DNA from 2 places in the Kitasatospora sp. NPDC058965 genome. Region 2 is predicted to be linked to the other one. Evidence: riboswitches for the same ligand, from Rfam matches in the RefSeq annotation. Region 2 holds a riboswitch; the other holds the start of a gene.
What was found. A riboswitch is a leader RNA that binds a small molecule or an ion and turns the genes downstream of it on or off. The one in region 2 is predicted to bind glycine.
Positions count from the first base shown of each region.

Region 1 (9,381 bases), on a different contig from region 2:
GTGCTGGTAGGCCTGCTCGGTCGGCAGCTGGATCGGGATCGGCAGGTGCTTGATGGTGTCACCGGTGAGGATCGCGCCCATCACGGCGGTGCCGATCGCACCACCGACGGTGCGCAGCACCGCGTTCATGCCGTTGGCGATGCCGCTCTGCTCGGCCGGGACGGCGCCGTTGATGAAGGCCGGCATCGCCGCGTAGGCCAGGCCCACACCGAGGCCGAAGATCGCGGAGGCGAAGTAGATGTCGCCCTCGGCACTGTGCCGCACGGCCAGGTAGGCCATCGAGGCGAAGCCGAGCAGTCCGCCCAGGACCAGCGGCAGGCGCGGGCCGCGGCGGGCGATCATCAGTGCGCCGACCGGGGCGGCGGCCATCGAGCCGAGCGCGGAGGGGAGCAGCATCACACCGGCGTGCAGCACGGTGGCGGTGAAGCCGTAGTGCGCCAGCTTGGCCGGGGTCTGGGCGAAGTTGCTGATCACCAGGAACGAGCCGTACATGCCGAAGCCGATCAGCAGGCCGGAGATGTTGGTGAAGGCGACGGCCGGACGGGCCATCATCTTCATGTCCACCAGCGGGTGGGCGACCTTGACCTCGACGATGCCCCAGATCAGCGCGACCACGGCGGCGACGGCGAACAGGCCCAGGGTCTTGTTGGAGGTCCAGCCCCACTCGTTGCCGCGGCTGACCGCGACCAGCAGGGCGGAGAGCCAGCCGGCCAGGGCGATCGCACCCAGCGGGTCGGCGCCGCCGGCGCGGTCCACCACCGGGTCCTGCGGCACCCGCCAGACCACCAGGCCGACCGCGATCAGACCGAAGACCAGGCCCATCCAGAAGATGGACTTGTAGTCCCAGTGCTCCAGCAGCAGGCCGGTGGCCACCAGGCCGAGGCCGCTGCCGACGCCCATCGAGGCGGAGATCGCGGCCACGCCGCCGGTCACCTTGTGCCGCGGCAGTTCGTCGCGGACGATGCTGATCGCCAGCGGCAGCACGCCACCGCCGGCGCCCTGCAGCACGCGGGCCACCACCAGCAGGGTGAACGAGTGGGTGGCGACCGCGAGTCCGGAGCCCAGCACCAGGCCGGACAGCGAGATCAGCAGCATCGGCTTGCGGCCGCGCAGGTCGCCGAAGCGGCCCAGCAGCGGGGTGAGCACGGCGGCCGAGAGCAGGTTGGCCGTCATCAGCCAGGTGATGTCGGACCCGGAGACCTTCAGCTCCTTGGCCAGCGAGGGCAGGATCGGCACCACGGCCGTCTGGATCACGCTGTAGGCCAGCATCGCGAGCACGAGGGCGGGCAGCACCCGGGCGCTGCTCGCTCGCTCGGCCGTGGCGGCGGGCTTGGCTGCCTCACGCACGGATGGCTCCTTCGGGGACGGGCTGTGGCGGCCTGTCAGGCTGCTTCACGCCAGGAAAAGTCAATGTGGTGAAGTAACCATGCCGAGAAGTGCTTGAGATTGTCAAATATCGATGGCTGAAGCTTGAGGGCGGACAACTGCCCCGGCCTCCGTCCGGGACGGAGGCCGGGGCAGTGCGCCGCAGCTCAGGCCGGGCTGTCGGCGGTCGCGACCGGGCTCGGCATCGCCTGCGGCTGCACGCCGGCGGCCTGTGGCGGGCCGGACTGCGTCGGGTCGGTCGCGGTGCTGTCGTGGATCTCGATCTGCTCGCGGCGCAGCTCGTCGGTGATCACCTTCTCCTCGGTGTACCGCTCCACCACCAGGCGGACCCGCTCCAGCGGCGCCACGAACTTGCGCACCGCCGGGCGCTCCTCGCGCAGCGTCACCTCCTCCACCGCCTCGGCGATCTCCTGGGCGGAGAGCGCCGCGCGCTCGGCGTCGGTGACCGCGACCCGCTCCACCCGGACCCGCTCGCGGACCACCTGGACCCGGCGCTCGACCGGCTCGGTGACCACGAACTTGCGCATCCGGGCGGTGCCCAGCACGTGCCACTCGTTGGTGATCTCCAGCCGCTCCTCGCGCAGCGTCAGCTCGATCGGCGCGGGCGGCGGCATGGTGGAGGCGTCCTGGGCGGCACCGGCCGCCGCGACCGGGGCGGCGGCGGCCGCGTGCGCCGGGTCCGGCGTGGGCGGCGGCACCGGGACGGGAGTGGGCGGTTCGACCGGCTTGTCCAGCCCGACCGTGGTCGGGGCGGGGGCCGGGGTCGCCGCGGTCGGCCGGGCCGCGGTGGTGGTGGCCGCCGCTGCGGCGGCGGGCGCGACCGCGCCGAAGTCCATGTCGCGACCGGTGACGGTCGGGGTCTTGGCGTTGCCGTTGGTCCGGCCGCCGGACGGCGCGTCCAGTCCGTAGTACCGGTACAGCTGCAGCTCCTGCGCGGGGGAGAGGTGCTGGCCGACACCGAAGTCCGGCGACTCCTTGATCAGCGCCTTGTCGTAGGGCACGCGCAGTTCCTCGCCGGAGAACTCGCTCGTGGTGAGCGGGACGAAGGCGTCCCGCCCGAAGATTCCGGTCCGCACGGCCGCCCACTCGGGCTCGCCGGTCGCGTCGTCGAGGTAGACCTCGTCCACCGTGCCGATCTTGTCGCCGTTTCGGTCGACGGCCTTGTGCCCGATCAGGTCTCGGGGATCGATGTCGGTCTGCACGCTTTCCTCCTGGGTGCTACTACCTTCGACTCACACCAAATGCCACGTAACGGACAACGGCCAGCCGGGGGCGTCCGTTGGGGCCTGGTCGTCGGCCGTCCGGGGGAGTGCGATCGATCACTCGCACGGTCACCGGCCGGGCCCGCGCTGGTACCCTGGGCGCGACCGCCGAACCCGTTCGGGAGAGTCCCCACCCCTGGTGAGCAGGGCGTGAGGCGCCGAAGGAGCAAACCCTCCCCGGAATCTCTCAGGCATCCGTACCGTGCGGGATAGGTCACTCTGGAAAGCAGGGCAGGACCGCCGGCGAGGGAGCCGGTGGCCACCACCCTCACCGACGGTGCAAGCCGGCGGGGCTCCGGCCCCGTGCGGGCGAAGCTCTCAGGTCCCGATGACAGAGGGGGAGGCCTGTTGGGTTCGCCCGCTCCAGGCCCGTCCGCTCCCCCAGGCGGCGGCGGCCCGGCGTGCGTACCCCCGCCGGTCCGTGACCAGGAGGCCTCGACCACCATGACTGCCCAGCCGACCGCCGGTCGTCCCAGCAGCACCGCGACCCTCGCCGAGCTCGAAGCGGCCAGCCCGTTCGAGTCGCGCCACATCGGCCCCGACGCCGATGCCCAGGAGAAGATGCTCGCCCACGTGGGGTACGCCTCGCTGGCCGAGCTCGCCACCGCCGCCGTTCCGGAGGCGATCCGCTCCATCACCGGCCTGGACCTGCCGGCCGGCCGCACCGAGGCCCAGGTGCTCGCCGAGCTGCGCGAGCTGGCCGGCCGCAACAAGGTGCTCGCCCCGATGATCGGGCTGGGCTACTACGGCACCTTCACCCCGCCGGTGATCCTGCGCAACGTCATGGAGAACCCGGCCTGGTACACGGCCTACACGCCGTACCAGCCGGAGATCTCGCAGGGCCGCCTGGAGGCGCTGCTCAACTTCCAGACCCTGGTCTCCGACCTGACCGGCCTGCCCACCTCCGGTTCCTCGCTGCTCGACGAGGGCACCGCCGCCGCCGAGGCGATGGCGCTGGCCCGCCGGGTGACCAAGGTCAAGGGCGGGGTCTTCCTGGTCGACGCGGACACGCTGCCGCAGACCGTCGCGGTGATCAAGACCCGCGCGCTGCCGACCGGCGTCGAGGTGGTCGTCGCCGACCTGTCCGCCGGCATCCCGGCCGAGATCGCCGAGGGCGGCGTCTTCGGCGTGCTGCTGCAGTACCCGGGCGCCACCGGTGCGGTGCGCGACCTGGCCCCGGTGATCGAGCAGGCGCACGGGCTGGGCGCGATCGTCGCGGTCGCCGCCGACCTGCTGGCGCTGACCCTGCTGAAGTCCCCGGGCGAGCTGGGCGCCGACATCGCCTGCGGCACCTCGCAGCGCTTCGGTGTCCCGATGGGCTTCGGCGGCCCGCACGCCGGCTACCTGTCGGTGCGCGCCGAGTACGCCCGCTCGCTGCCCGGCCGCCTGGTCGGCGTCTCGGTGGACGCCGACGGCCACCGCGCCTACCGCCTGGCGCTGCAGACCCGCGAGCAGCACATCCGCCGCGAGAAGGCCACCAGCAACATCTGCACCGCCCAGGTGCTGCTGGCCGTGATGGCCTCCATGTACGCCGTCTACCACGGCCCGGACGGCCTGGCCGACATCGCCCGCCGCACCCACCGCTACGCGGCCGCGCTGGCGGAGGGCCTGCGGGCCGGCGGCGTCGAGCTGCTGCACGGCGCCTTCTTCGACACCGTCACCGCCAAGGTGCCGGGCCGGGCCGCCGAGGTCGTGGTGGCCGCCCGCGGCGAGGGCGTGAACCTCTACCAGGTGGACGCCGACACCGTCTCGATCTCCTGCGACGAGACCACCACCCGCGAGCACCTGGCCGCCGTGTGGACCGCCTTCGGGGTGGCCGGCGCCGAGGTGGCCGAGTCGGCCGACACGCTGCCGGCCGCGCTGCTGCGCACCGACGAGTACCTGACCCACCCGGTCTTCCACAGCCACCGCTCGGAGACCGCCATGCTGCGCTACCTGCGCCGCCTGTCGGACCGGGACTACGCGCTGGACCGCGGCATGATCCCGCTCGGCTCCTGCACCATGAAGCTCAACGCCACCACCGAGATGGAGGCGGTCACCTGGCCGGAGTTCGGCCAGCTGCACCCCTTCGCGCCGATCGAGCAGGCCCAGGGCTACCTGACCCTTATCCGCCAGCTGGAGCAGCAGCTGGTCGAGGTGACCGGCTACGACGCCGTCTCGATCCAGCCGAACGCCGGCTCGCAGGGCGAGTTCGCCGGTCTGCTCGCGGTCCGCGCCTACCACCACGCCAACGGTGACACCCAGCGCGACGTCTGCCTGATCCCGTCCTCCGCGCACGGCACCAACGCCGCCTCCGCGGTGATGGCCGGCATGCGGGTGGTCGTGGTGAAGACGCTGACCGACGGCGACGTGGACGTCGAGGACCTCAAGGCCAAGATCGAGCAGCACCGCGACCAGCTCTCGGTGCTGATGGTCACCTACCCCTCCACGCACGGCGTGTACGAGACCCAGATCACCGAGATCTGCGCCCTGGTGCACGAGGCGGGCGGCCAGGTGTACGTGGACGGCGCCAACCTGAACGCGCTGGTCGGCCTGGCCAAGCCGGGCAAGTTCGGCGCGGACGTCTCGCACCTGAACCTGCACAAGACCTTCTGCATCCCGCACGGCGGTGGCGGCCCGGGCGTCGGCCCGGTCGCGGTGCGCGCGCACCTGGCGCCGTACCTGCCCAACCACCCGCTGCAGGCCGAGGCCGGTCCGGCCACCGGCGTGGGCCCGATCTCGGCCGCGCCGTGGGGCTCGGCGGCGATCCTGCCGATCTCCTGGGCGTACGTGCGCCTGATGGGCGGCGAGGGCCTCAAGCGCGCCACCCAGGTCGCGGTGCTGAACGCCAACTACATCGCCAAGCGCCTGGCCCCGCACTACCCGGTGCTCTACACCGGCCCCGGCGGCCTGGTCGCGCACGAGTGCATCATCGACCTGCGTCCGCTCACCAAGGAGACGGGGGTGACCGTGGACGACATCGCCAAGCGCCTGATCGACTACGGCTTCCACGCCCCGACCATGTCCTTCCCGGTGGCCGGCACGCTGATGATCGAGCCGACCGAGTCCGAGGACCTGCACGAGATCGACCGCTTCTGCGCGGCGATGATCGAGATCCGCGGCGAGATCGAGAAGGTCGGCTCCGGCGAGTGGGCCGCGGAGGACAACCCGCTGCACAACGCCCCGCACACCGCGGCGGCGCTGGCCGGCGAGTGGGTGCACGGCTACTCGCGCCACGAGGCGGTCTTCCCGGCCGGCGTGAACCCGGCGGACAAGTACTGGCCGCCGGTGAGCCGGATCGACGGTGCCTACGGCGACCGCAACCTGGTCTGCTCCTGCCCGCCGCTGGACGAGTACGGCGTCTGACCCGGACCCAGCCGACGAAGTCCCCGGTGGCCGACGGCCGCCGGGGACTTCGCGGTGGTGCGGGGGTTCCGGGCGAGGCCGGATCCAGCGGTCAGGCAGCGATCACCAGTGCGCGGCGCGGGGCGATCACCCGGCCGTCCGGCAGCAGTTCGCCGGTGTCGTCGAACAGCAGGACGCCGTTGCAGAGCAGACTCCAGCCCTGCTCGGGGTGGTGGGAGACCACCACGGCCGCCTCGCGGTCGGCGGACTCGGCCGACGGACACTCAGGTCGGTGCTGGCACATCTTCGTACCTCGCTTCACTTGCGATCCACGCCCCCCGCAGCGGCACTCAGGTGTGAACCGGCGCATCTGTGGGTAGGAAGGTGGTCCTTCCACGCTGGATCCCAGTGTCATCCCGTACGGGCGCGAACGCACCGGTTTTGGTGACACGTACCACAACTGATGCCCAGAGATCACCCATTCAGATGGCCTGGGCCGGTGTCCGGGTACCGAACGGGCCACCCGGGCCTGATCCGGCCGGGTGGCCCCGAGTAGTCCGACGGGGTGAGGCGGGCGCAAGCGAGCCTTCAGCGGGGCTCAGGCGAAGGCCGTCACCCTGGCGCGGGGACGGGCCAGCCGGGCGAGCAGCTCCTCGGCCGGGTAGGCGTGGTGCGCGGCCACCCCGAGCGGAGCCGGGGCCAGCGGCAGCAGCAGGTCCGCCGCCGGGTCGGCCTCGGGCGCGTGCAGCCAGAGCGCGGTGGCGTAGTGGTCCGGGACCGCGAGCAGCCGCGGCTGGTACACGGTGTGCGAGGGCTGGACCAGCTGCCGGGCCTGGGCCAGGGCGCGCACGGTGGAGTCCAGGTAGGGGCCGGCCGCGAAGTGCGCGAAGCTGTGCCCCTCGCTGGACTTCACCAGGTCGGCGGCGGCCAGCACCGTCCCGCCGCGTTCCAGCAGGAACCGCCAGCCCGTGCGGGGCGCCGCGGCCAGCGCGCGCGCCGTCGCCGCCCCGGGTGGCAGCTGGTGCACGGCCAGCGGATGCGCGGGCAGCAGCGGGCCGGCGGTACTGCTCGCGGCCGCGATGCCGGCACCGCGCAGCGCGGTGTCCGTGCTCAGGGCGGCCAACACGGCCCGCAGGGCGCTGGGCGGGGGCTGGGGGGTCTGCAAGGTCATGGCGGGTCGCCTCTCCGTGCGAGATCGGCGTGCGAAAGCGGCATACCGGCGTGGCGCGACAGGGCCGGGTCCGGTTGGGCGTGATCGCGGGGCTTGGCGCGCGAGTGGACTCCGACAGGGCAGCCGATCGGCCCGGACGACGCAGTCCAGGATCGCTGGGGGTGCCGCGCGGAGCCACTCGAACAGGTGCGCAGGGTGACCTGTTTATCACCTTCCGTCGCGCACGGCAAGTCGGCATCCGCATGAGGAATCGTCAGTTCCCTTGTGCCGCAAGGCATTACGTCACCTCGGGTATCGATCTTCCGGCTGGGCATGATGCAGGGCACGGTGGAGACGGCCGAAGGGGGTAATCCGTGGGGGAGAAGGTCATCGCGACCCGGGCCGAACTGGCGGACCGGCAGCAGTACCGGCGCAAGCTGCAGTCCTGCCAGGAGGCGCTGGAGCGGATGCTGCGGGAAGGGCGCTTCGACCGCCCCCGGGCCAGGATCGGCCTGGAGATCGAGCTCAACCTGGCCGACGAGCAGGGCCAGCCGGTGCTGGGCAACGAGCGGGTGCTGGAGGCCATCGCCTGCGGCGACTTCCAGACCGAGCTCGGCCAGTTCAACATCGAGGTCAACATCGCCCCGCACCGGCTCGGCGGCCACGTGTTCGAGGAGCTGCGGGAGGAGCTGGACACCGGGCTGCGCTACGCCGACCGGCGGGCCGAGGAGGCCGGCGCCCGGATCGTGATGGTCGGGGTGCTGCCGACCCTGGACCTGGCGCACACCGGGCTGGACGCGATGAGCCACAACAACCGCTACAGCCTGCTCAGCGACCAGATCCTGGCGGCCCGCGGCGAGGACATCGCGCTGGACATCGAGGGGGTGGAGCACCTGCAGCTGGACTCGGTCTCCATGGTGGCCGAGGCCGCCGCCACCTCGCTGCAGCTGCACCTGCAGGTCACCCCGGACCGGTTCGCCCCGGTCTGGAACGCCGCCCAGGCGATCTCCGCCAGCCAGGTGGCGCTCGGCGCCAACTCGCCCTTCCTGTTCGGCCGCGAACTGTGGCGCGAGACCCGGCCGGTCCTCTTCCAGCAGGCCTGCGACACCCGGTCGGCCGAGCTCAAGGCACAGGGCGTGCGCCCGATCACCTGGTTCGGCGAGCGCTGGGTGGACTCGGTGACCGACCTGTTCGCGGAGAACCTGCGCTACTTCCCGGCCCTGCTGCCGATCTGCGACGACGAGGACCCGGCCAAGGTGCTGGCCTCCGGCGGCGTGCCGCGGCTGGGCGAGATGCGGCTGCACAACGGCACCATCTACCGGTGGAACCGCCCGGTCTACGACGTGGCCGACGGGGTGCCGCACCTGCGGGTGGAGAACCGCTGCCTGCCGGCCGGCCCGACGGTGGCCGACACGCTGGCCAACGCCGCCTACTACTACGGGCTGGTCCGGGTGCTGGCCGAGCAGCCGCGCCCGGTCTGGACCCGGCTGCCGTTCGCCCGGGCGGACGAGAACTTCCACACCGCCTGCCGCTACGGCATCGACGCCTCGGTGCACTGGGTGCGCCAGGGCCGCGGCGCCCGCGGCGGGCCGACCGAGCTGCCGGTGGTGGACCTGGTGCTCGGCGAGCTGCTGCCGCTGGCGTACCAGGGCCTGGACGAGTGGGGCGTGCAGCCCGCCGACCGGGACCGCTACCTCGGGATCATCGAGCAGCGCTGCCTGCGCCGCACCAACGGCGCGAGCTGGCAGGCCGCCACCGTGCACCAGCTGCGCGAGCGGTACGGGATGGACCGGGGGACCGCGCTGGCCACCATGACCAGGCGGTACATGGAGCTGTCCCGGGCCGGGGAGCCGGTGCACACCTGGCCGGTGGGGTGACGCGTCGCTCCGGGCGCCCTCACCGTGGTGTGACAAGATGATCCGCCATGACGATGGCACGGCCCGCGCAGCCCGAGATGATCCTGCCGCCCGGCGACCGCCGGCGCCGGCTGTTCGGCGCGGAGCTGCTCATCGTGCTCGGCCTCTCGCTCGGGGCCAGCGGGGTGTACGCGCTGATCAGCTTCCTCGGCTCGGTCACCGAGCACGCGGCGCTGGCCAAGCAGACCGTCTCGCTGAACGCCTCGGCGGCGCCCGGGCGGCCCTGGCTCGACCTGGCCTACCAGCTCTACTACATCGCCAAGGGCGTGATGCCGGTGGTGCTGGTGGGCTACCTGCTGGTGCGCGAGGACAGCTCGCTGCGCGCGCTCGGCTTCGACCTGCG
Region 1 covers NZ_JBHYKG010000072.1:11,685-21,065, forward strand. The annotation lists gene ACFW1A_RS14890 (MFS transporter) at 1-1,347, opposite strand, end outside; gene ACFW1A_RS14895 (PRC and DUF2382 domain-containing protein) at 1,533-2,588, opposite strand; glycine riboswitch at 2,758-2,861, shown strand; gene gcvP (aminomethyl-transferring glycine dehydrogenase) at 3,093-5,993, shown strand; gene ACFW1A_RS14905 (DUF5999 family protein) at 6,085-6,276, opposite strand; gene ACFW1A_RS14910 (hypothetical protein) at 6,571-7,143, opposite strand; gene ACFW1A_RS14915 (glutamate--cysteine ligase) at 7,497-8,999, shown strand; gene ACFW1A_RS14920 (CPBP family intramembrane glutamic endopeptidase) at 9,053-9,381, shown strand, end outside.
Region 1: it holds a riboswitch for glycine, as region 2 does, so the genes downstream of both, gcvP (aminomethyl-transferring glycine dehydrogenase) here and gcvT (glycine cleavage system aminomethyltransferase GcvT) in region 2, are expected to answer to the same signal.

Region 2 (9,381 bases):
CACCGAGCCCTGGGCCTCCATGACCGCGACCGGCGCGAAGTTCTCGGAGGCGATCATTTCGAGGGTGGACTGCTGGCGGTGCAGCTCGGCGTCGACCGCGGCGGCGATCTCCGGGTCGAGAGCGTGCAGGGACTGGTTGAGAACCGTCATGGTGGCGTCTTCCCGTGGGGCTTAGGAGGTGCCGCGCGCGGCGCGTCGGCGCAAGGGCGGTGGCGGGCGGCGGGCGGGCTTGCCGACAAGGGGGCGGCCGCCGCGCTGCGGCCGCCCCCCGGGGTGGGTCAGCCGGCGGTGAAGGCCGTGTACTCGTCGGCGCTGAGCAGGTCGCCCTGGGTCTCGGTGACCTTCAGCTTGAACAGCCAGCCGCCCTCGAAGGCGGCGGAGTTGACCAGTGCGGGCTCGTCGATGACGTCCTGGTTGACCTCGACGACCTCGCCGGTGGCCGGCGAGTACAGGTCGCTGACCGACTTGGTGGACTCGAGCTCGCCACAGGTCTCGCCGGCGGTGACGGTGTCGCCCACGGCCGGCAGGTCCACGTAGACGATGTCGCCGAGCGCGCCCGCGGCGTGCTCGGTGATGCCGATCGTGGAGACCCCGTCAGCGTCGGCGGCCGTCAGCCACTCGTGCTCCTTGCTGTACTGCAGGTTCTGCGGGTTGCTCATGGTGCTCATTCTCCATTAGTGGGAAGCGGGAATCGCGCGGCGTCCGCCGAGCGGACGACGCGGGACGGAACGGTGTGCCGGAGGGTCAGCGGGCGCGCTTGTAGAACGGCAGCGCGACCACCTCGACGGGCTCGTGCTTGCCGCGCACGTCCACCGCGACGGCCGAGCCGGGCGTCGCGTGGGCGGCGTCCACGTAGGCGATGGCGATCGGCTTGCCCAGGGTGGGGGAGGGCGCGCCGGAGGTGATCCGGCCGATCGGGGTGCCCGCCGCGTCCACCACGGCGTACTCGGCGCGCGGCACCCGCTTGCCCTCGGAGACCAGGCCGACCAGCACCCGCGGCGGGTTGGCCTCGGCCTGGGCCGCGGCGGCCTCCAGCGCCTTGCGGCCGACGAACGCGCCGTCATTGGTGGTCTTGTCGAACCGGACCACCCGGCCCAGGCCCGCGTCGAACGGGGTCAGCGAGGTGTCCAGCTCGTGCCCGTACAGCGGCATGCCGGCCTCCAGGCGCAGCGTGTCGCGGCAGGACAGGCCGGCCGGGACCAGGCCGTGCGGGGCGCCGGCCGCGGTGAGCGCCTGCCACAGGTGCTCGGCGTCGGCGGGGGCGCAGAAGATCTCGAAGCCGTCCTCGCCGGTGTAGCCGGTGCGGGCCAGCCAGACCTGCCGGTCCGCGACGGTGGCGGGAAGCAGGGCGTAGTACTTCAGGCCGGGCAGGTCGGCGTCGGTGACCGAGGAGAGGATCGCGTTGGCCGCCGGGCCCTGGACCGCGAGCAGCGCGTACGCGTCCCGGTCGTCGCGCACCACGGCGTCGAAGCCGGCCGCGCGCTCGGTCAGCGCGTCCAGCACCACCTGGGCGTTGGAGGCGTTGGCGACCACCATGTACTCGTCCTCGGCGGTCCGGTAGACGATCAGGTCGTCCAGGATCCCGCCGTCCTCCTGGCAGATCATGGTGTAGCGGGCGCGCAGCACGCCGAGCGCGGAGATGAAGCCGACCAGCGCGTGGTCGAGCAGCTCGCCGGCCTGCGGGCCGGAGACGGTGATCTCGCCCATGTGCGAGAGGTCGAAGAGACCGGCCCGGGTGCGGACGGCGAGGTGTTCCTCGCGCTCACTGCCGTAGCGCAGTGGCATGTCCCAGCCGGCGAAGTCGGTCATGGTGGCGCCGAGGGCGCGGTGCAGGGCGTCGAGCGCAGTGAGGCGCGGGGACATGGCGGGACTCCCGGTCTGGAAACAGGCAGGTGAGATCCCTCCTGCCGTTGACGGGCACGGAGGGAGGTGGAGTCTCCCCGTCTGTCGTCACAACCTGAGAGCTTCACCGCGACCAGCATGGCGCGGCTTGCACCGTGGGTGGGCGCACGGCACGGCCGTGTCCACTTTCCAGATTCGCCTCGCCCACACGGTATGGGTGCCTGAGAGATTCCGGGGAGGACTTGCTCCTTCGGCGCCGGCCGGTGCCCTGGGGCACTTCCGGACTCTCCCGCGCGGGTTCGAGCGGCCAGTATGAAATTCGACGTTCGCGGACATCATGGCATGCCGCCGGGCCGGACGGGAGGGGGGTCCGGCGTTCCAGGGGTCGGTAGGCTTCTGCCCGGACGGACTGCGTGACGAGCGGGCAGGGGCGGATGGACAGTCAGGGGTACGCCGCGGGGGGGCCCGGGTGGGTCGAGCCGGGTCAGGCGCCGGCCGGCAGCGGGTGGCCCGCGAACGAGCTGGAGCAGGTGCTGACCGCGGCGCTGGGCGACCCCGGTGCGACCGCGCGGGTGATCGAGGTGCTGGCCCGCAGCCAGGTGTGGATCCCGCTGCCGGCGGGCGCCGACCCGCAGGGCCACGGGCTCGACCTGCCGACCATGGAGCTGGCCGGCGCGCCGTACGTGCCGGTCTTCTCCTCGGAGGAGCAGTTCGTCCGGCACGCCCCCGGGATGAGCTGCGCGGTGGCCCCGGTCTGGGAGTTCGCCCGCGGCCTGCCGCTCGGGGTGGGCATCGCGGTCAATCCCGAGGCGCCGGTGGGCCTGCCGGTGCCGCCGGAGGGCGTGGCCGAGCTGCGCCGCGGTCCGCAGGGCGACCGGTGGGACCCGGTGACCGGCGCGCCGGTGGCGGAGGGCGCCCGGGTCGCGCTGCGCGAGCCGGAGCCGGCCGAGGAGCCGGTGGACTTCCTGCACGCGGTGCGCGCCGAGCTGGCCGCGCTGCCCGGGGTGCTGACGGCCCGTCGGGCGCTGGCCTCGGTGGAGGGCGAGCCGACGGTGCTCTTCGTGGGCGTGCAGCTCGACCCGGCCGGGCCGGCCGACCCGGCGCAGGCCAACGCCGCGCTGGGCCGGGCGCTCGGGGTGGCGCCGCTGCCCGGCGGCGTGCACATCGTGCTGCTGGACCTGGCGGCCGACCCGGTGGTGGACTGGATGCTGCACCGGGTCCGGCCGTTCTACGAGCGGGGCTGAGGGGCCGGCGATGGGCGACGCGAGAGAAGGGCACGTGCGGTGACGACGGGAGCGGGCGGACCGGGGCCGTGGGGACCGGCGCCGGGCGATCCGGGCGCCCTGGAGCGCGCGTTGCAGCAGGTCGCCCCGGACCGGTGGGACGCCTACGAGCAGCTGCTGCGGGCCCTCGCCCAGGGCAGGGTCTGGATGCTGCTCTGGCACGGCACGCCCGGCAGCCCCGACGCCCAGTACGGGAACATGGAGATCGGCGGGCTCGGCTACGCGCCGGCCGCCACCTCGCCCGAGCAGCTGGCCGCCAGCGGCTGGTCCCGGGCGCACGAGGTGATCTCGGGCCGGGAGATCGCCGACACCCTGTACCGCACCCGCTGGGGCCTGTGGCTCAACCCGCACGCGCCCGGCGGCGGGGTCGGCGTGCCCTGGGCCGACCTGCGCCGGGTGGCGGCCGGCCTGGACCGGCTGCCGGCCGGTCCGCTGCAGCTGACCGAGCCGCAGCTGCCCGGCACCGAGGCGTTCTTCGGGCTGCTCCAGCACCAGGCGCCGTCGGTGCGCCCGGTCCGCGCGCTGCGCCGGGCCTGGGTGCGGCCGGCGCTCGGCGATCCCTACCTGGCGATCGGCCTGGAGCTCTACGACACCTCGCCGCCCGCGGTGGAGGCGGTGCGCGCGCTGATGCAGCGGGCGATCGCCCAGGCCCCGGCCGGACTCGCCGTGTCCACCGTGGCGATGAGCGACGACTACGACCCGGTGGCGCTGTGGATGCGCGCCAACGCTCGGCCGTTCTACCACCGCGAGGCGACGCCGGCGCCGTATCCGACCGGTTACGGCTACCCCCAGGCACAGCCCCAGCCGCAGCCGCAGCCGGGCTGGCCGCAGCAGCCCTGGCCCGGGCGCTGACCCTGCGGGGAACCCTTCCGGCACCCGTTCCGTTCGGCCCCGAACCGTATATCCGGCGGGTGTTGACCGCTGCCCGGACGCGCAAAACTGACGCCCCGTGGGGTTTATCGATCACGAAGATCGGTAGATCACAGTTGGGCATCCTTCACCAATGGGGGCTGGCGCGAGGCTGTCGGGAACGTGAAGAGTGCTGCGCACCGCACCAGCCGAGCAGCCGGGGCACCATGGCAGACCTGTCCTGACCAGGACCTGACACTGTCATGCCTGCCCGCGGGCCGCCTTGGGCCGACGAACCGTCGGCGAGGGGACGCAACTGCCCATGACCACACCCACCGACACCACCGCACCCGCTCCGGGCGAGCCCGGGGCGACCGCGGTCGCCACCCAGCCCTCGCGGATCGAGGGCCGTTCGCTCGGCAAGATCGCCTGGACCCGCTTCAAGCGGGACAAGGCGGCCATGACCGGCGGCGTCGTGGTGATCCTGCTGGTGCTGCTGGCCGTGCTGGCCAAGCCCATCGAGGCCGTCTTCGGCCTGGACCCGAACGCCCCGCACCCGGACCTGCTGGATGCCAACCTCGGTGGCATTCCGATGGGTTCGTTCGGCGGGATGAGCCTGGACCACCCGCTGGGCATCGACCCGCTGCAGGGCCGCGACCTGCTGGCCCGGATGATCGAGGGCTCCTGGGTCTCGCTGCTGGTGGCCTTCGGCGCCACCGTGCTGTCCAACACCCTGGGCACCGTGCTCGGCATCATGGCCGGCTACTACGGCGGCTGGGTGGACACCGTGATCAGCCGGGTGATGGACACCTTCCTGGCCTTCCCGCTGCTGCTCTTCGCGATCTCCATCTCGGCCTCGCTGCAGGGCGGCGCCTTCGGACTGCACGGCCTGCCGCTGCACATCGCCGTGCTGATCTTCGTGATCGGCTTCTTCAACTGGCCCTACATGGGCCGGATCGTGCGCGGTCAGACGCTCTCGCTGCGCGAGCGTGAGTTCGTCTTCGCGGCCCGCTCGCTGGGCGCCCGCGGCCCGCTGATCCTGTTCAAGGAGCTGCTGCCGAACCTGGTCGGGCCGATCCTGGTCTACTCGACCCTGCTGATCCCGACCAACATCCTCTTCGAGGCCGCGCTCAGCTTCCTGGGCGTCGGCATCGCCGCTCCGCAGGCCTCCTGGGGCGGGACGATGAACGACGCGCTCACCTACTACCAGGTGGACACCTCGTACCTGGTCATCCCCGGCCTGGCCATCTTCTTCACCGTGCTCGCCTTCAACCTGCTCGGCGACGGACTGCGCGACGCGCTCGACCCGCGCAGCAACTGACTCCCACCCATCAGCTGTTCCCTCACGTTCCACTCCACTCTCAAGGGGTTGATCCAGCTATGCGCCGATCCCGTACGCTCGTCCTGGCCGCGGTGGCCGCCACCGCCGCGCTGGTGCTGAGCGGCTGCAACAGCGGCAAGGGGAGCCCCTCCGCCGCGCCGTCCGGAGGCAACTCCGGTGCCAGTGGCCAGGACGCCGCCACCAAGGGCATCGTGAACGCCTCCGATCACAAGGGCGGCACGGTGACCTACGAGATGAAGGGCACCCCGGACTCGCTCGACCCGGGCAACACGTACTACGCCTACATCTACAACTTCTCGCGGCTGTACGCCCGTCCGCTCACCACCTTCGCCCCCGGCCCGGGCCAGTCCGGCAACAAGCTGGTCCCCGACCTGGCGTCCGGCATGGGCCAGGTCAGCTCCGACGGCCTGACCTGGACCTACCACCTGCGCTCCGGGCTGAAGTACGACGACGGCACCCCGATCAGCTCCAAGGACGTCAAGTACGCGGTGGAGCGCTCCAACTTCGCCCCGAAGGTCAACTCCAACGGGCCGACCTACTTCAACGAGCTGCTGGTCGACAACGCGACCCCGTACCAGGGCCCGTACGACGACAAGAGCCCCGACGGCCTGAAGTCGATCGAGACCCCGGACGACACCACCATCGTCTTCCACCTGAAGCAGCCGTTCGCCGACTTCGACTACCTGGTCAGCGCCCCGCAGACCGCGCCGGTCCCGCAGGCCAAGGACGACGGCGCCGGGTACGTGAAGCACATCGTCTCCAGCGGCAGCTACAAGTTCCAGTCGTACGACGACGGCAAGGAAGCGGTGCTGGTCCCCAACACCAACTGGGACGCGAGCACCGACCCGCTGCGCAAGCAGCTGGCCGACAAGATCGACCTGAAGATGAACATCGACCAGGCCACCATCGACCAGGACCTGATGGCCGGCAACGCCCAGGTCGACCTGGTCGGCGGCGGCGTCGACCCGCAGACCCAGGCCAAGATCCTGCTCGACCCGAAGCTCAAGGCCAACACCGACAACGCCTACGGCGGCCGGCTGGTCTACATGGCGATCAACAGCCACCAGGCGCCGTTCGACAGCGTGGACTGCCGCAAGGCCGTCCAGCTGGCGCTCGACAAGGTCGCGGTGCAGACCGCCGAGGGCGGCCCGATCCGCGGTCAGATCGCCACCAGCGTGCTGCCCCCGGACATCCCGGGCCACGCGGACATCAACCCCTACGCCACTGACGGCAACAAGGGTGACGCGACCAAGGCCAAGGCCGCGCTGACCGCCTGCGGTCACCCGGACGGCTTCAAGACCACGCTGATCGCCCGCACCGAGCGCAAGGCCGAGGTGGCCGCGGCCACCGCGATCCAGAGCCAGCTCAAGGCGATCGGCATCGAGGCCGACATCCAGCAGTTCCCGCAGGGCAAGTACTTCTCGGACTACGCGGGCGTGCCGAACTTCATCAACTCCAAGGGCGTCGGCCTGATGATGATGCAGTGGGGCGCCGACTGGCCGACCGGCTACGGCTTCCTGCAGCAGATCGTGGACGGTCGTGCGATCAAGGACTCCGGCAACAGCAACCTGTCGCAGCTCAACGACCCGGCGGTCAACAAGCTGATCGACGACGCCGGCTCCAACGCCGACCAGGCGGCCCGCGAGAAGGACTACGCCGCGATCGACAAGCAGGTCATGGACGACGCGGTGATCGTGCCGCTGACCGACTTCAAGGTCTTCCTGTACCGCTCGAACACCGCGACCAACCTGGTCTCCACCTCCGCGTTCAGCGGTGAGTACGACTACCTCAACATCGGTACCACCAAGTAAGAGCCTGGCTCACCATCCCTGAAGGCAGGTGAAGGCGAGCGGTGCCCGCTCCCGTCCGGTCCGCCCCCACGAGGGGCGGACCGGGCGGGGGCGGAACACCCGGAAGCCGTCCAACTGTGTTGGCCTACATCATCCGCAGGACGTTCGCGGCCCTGGTACTGCTGCTGGTCGTCAGCGCGGTCACCTTCGGCATCTTCTTCCTGCTCCCCCGCCTGGCGGGCGAGACCGCCGATCAGCTCGCCGCCCAGTACATCGGCAAGAACCCGTCGCCCGAGGCGATGCTGGCGATCAAGAAGAACCTCGGGTTCGACCAGCCGCTGTACATCCAGTTCGGACGGTTCATCAAGCAACTGTTCTTCGGCGCCCAGTACAAGTTCGGTCCGGACGCGACCACCTGCCACGTGCCGTGCTTCGGCTACTCCTTCAAGAACCACCTGGAGGTCTGGCCGGAGATCGAGAGCCGGCTGCCGGTGACCATCTCGCTGGCGATCGGCGCGGCGGTGCTCTGGGTGCTGGCCGGCATCTCCACCGGCGTGGTCTCCGCGCTGAAGCCGCGCTCGATCTTCGACCGGCTGTCGATGGGCGTGGCGCTGGCCGGCGTGTCGCTGCCGATCTTCTTCACCGGCGCGCTGCTGCTCTTCCTGTTCAGCTACCAGTGGCCGATCTTCGACAACCTGCACTACGTCAACTTCACCGACGACCCGCTGAGCTGGGCGCGCAACCTGGTGCTGCCCTGGATCGCGCTGGCCTTCCTGTACTCCGCGCTCTACGCCCGGCTGACCCGCTCGGAGATGCTGGACACGATGAACGAGGACTACATCCGCACCGCGCGGGCCAAGGGCCTGATCGAGCGCAGGGTGGTGGTCCGGCACGGACTGCGGGCCGTCCTCACCCCGCTGCTGACCATCTTCGGCATGGACCTGGGCCTGCTGCTGGGCGGCGCGGTGATCACCGAGCAGGTGTTCTCGCTGCAGGGCATCGGCGCCTTCGCGGTCAGCGCGATCGGCGACAACGACCTGCCCAAGATCCTCGGCGTCACCCTGGTCGCCGCCTTCTTCATCATCCTGTGCAACCTGCTGGTTGACCTCCTGTACGCCGCCGTCGACCCCCGGGTGAGGCTGTCATGACCGTCGAGCCCGCGGACCGCCCCGGCACCGCCTTCCTCTCGCTGCGCGACCTGCGCATCCACTTCGACACCGACGACGGCCTGGTCAAGTCGGTGGACGGGGTCAGCCTCGACCTCGCCGAGGGGCGCACGCTGGGCATCGTCGGCGAGTCCGGCTCCGGCAAGTCGGTCACCTCGCTGGGCATCATGGGCCTGCACCGCTCCAAGCGGGCCCGGATCAGCGGGGAGATCTGGCTGGACGGCGAGGAGCTGGTCGGCGCCGAGCCCGACCGGGTGCGCCGCCTGCGCGGCCGGAAGATGGCGATGATCTTCCAGGACCCGCTGACCGCGATGCACCCGCTCTACACGGTGGGCAACCAGATCATCGAGGCCTACCTGGCGCACCACCCCAAGGCGAGCAAGCGGGACGCCCGCCGGCGCGCCGTCGAGATGCTCGACCGGGTCGGCATCCCGCAGCCGGACCGCCGGGTGGACGACTACCCGCACCAGTTCTCCGGCGGCATGCGCCAGCGCGCGATGATCGCCATGGCGCTGGTCAACGACCCGCAGCTGCTGATCGCCGACGAGCCGACCACCGCGCTGGACGTCACCGTGCAGGCCCAGATCCTGGACCTGATCCGGGACGTGCAGAGCGAGTTCGGCACCGCCGTCATCATCATCACCCACGACCTGGGCGTGGTGGCCGAGCTGGCCGACGACATCCTGGTCATGTACGGCGGGCGGTGCATCGAGCGCGGCCCGGCCGCGACCCTCTTCGAGGCGCCCGAACACCCCTACACCTGGGGCCTGCTGGGCTCGATGCCGCGGCTGGACCGGGCGCTGCAGGACCGGCTGGTGCCGGTCGGCGGCACCCCGCCGAGCCTGATCAACGTGCCCAGCGGCTGCGCCTTCCACCCGCGCTGCCCGTACGCCGAGCTGACCGGCGGCCGGTCCACCGGCGAGCTGCCGCTGCTGGCCGAGGCCGCTCCCGGGCACTTCGCCGCCTGCCACCTGCCGATCGCCGACCGGCACCGGATCTTCGCCGACGAGATCGCACCCCGGCTCTGAACTTCCTGGAGTTGTACGGATCATGACGGATACTCAGACCGCCTCGGTTCCCGCGCCGACGCCGTCGCCGGAGCGCGCCCC
Region 2 covers NZ_JBHYKG010000083.1:2,673-12,053, forward strand. The annotation lists gene glyA (serine hydroxymethyltransferase) at 1-150, opposite strand, end outside; gene gcvH (glycine cleavage system protein GcvH) at 279-659, opposite strand; gene gcvT (glycine cleavage system aminomethyltransferase GcvT) at 745-1,863, opposite strand; glycine riboswitch at 2,042-2,144, opposite strand; gene ACFW1A_RS16295 (enhanced serine sensitivity protein SseB) at 2,277-3,086, shown strand; gene ACFW1A_RS16300 (enhanced serine sensitivity protein SseB C-terminal domain-containing protein) at 3,126-3,977, shown strand; gene ACFW1A_RS16305 (ABC transporter permease) at 4,297-5,295, shown strand; gene ACFW1A_RS16310 (ABC transporter substrate-binding protein) at 5,355-7,127, shown strand; gene ACFW1A_RS16315 (ABC transporter permease) at 7,244-8,254, shown strand; gene ACFW1A_RS16320 (ABC transporter ATP-binding protein) at 8,251-9,300, shown strand; gene ACFW1A_RS16325 (ABC transporter ATP-binding protein) at 9,323-9,381, shown strand, end outside.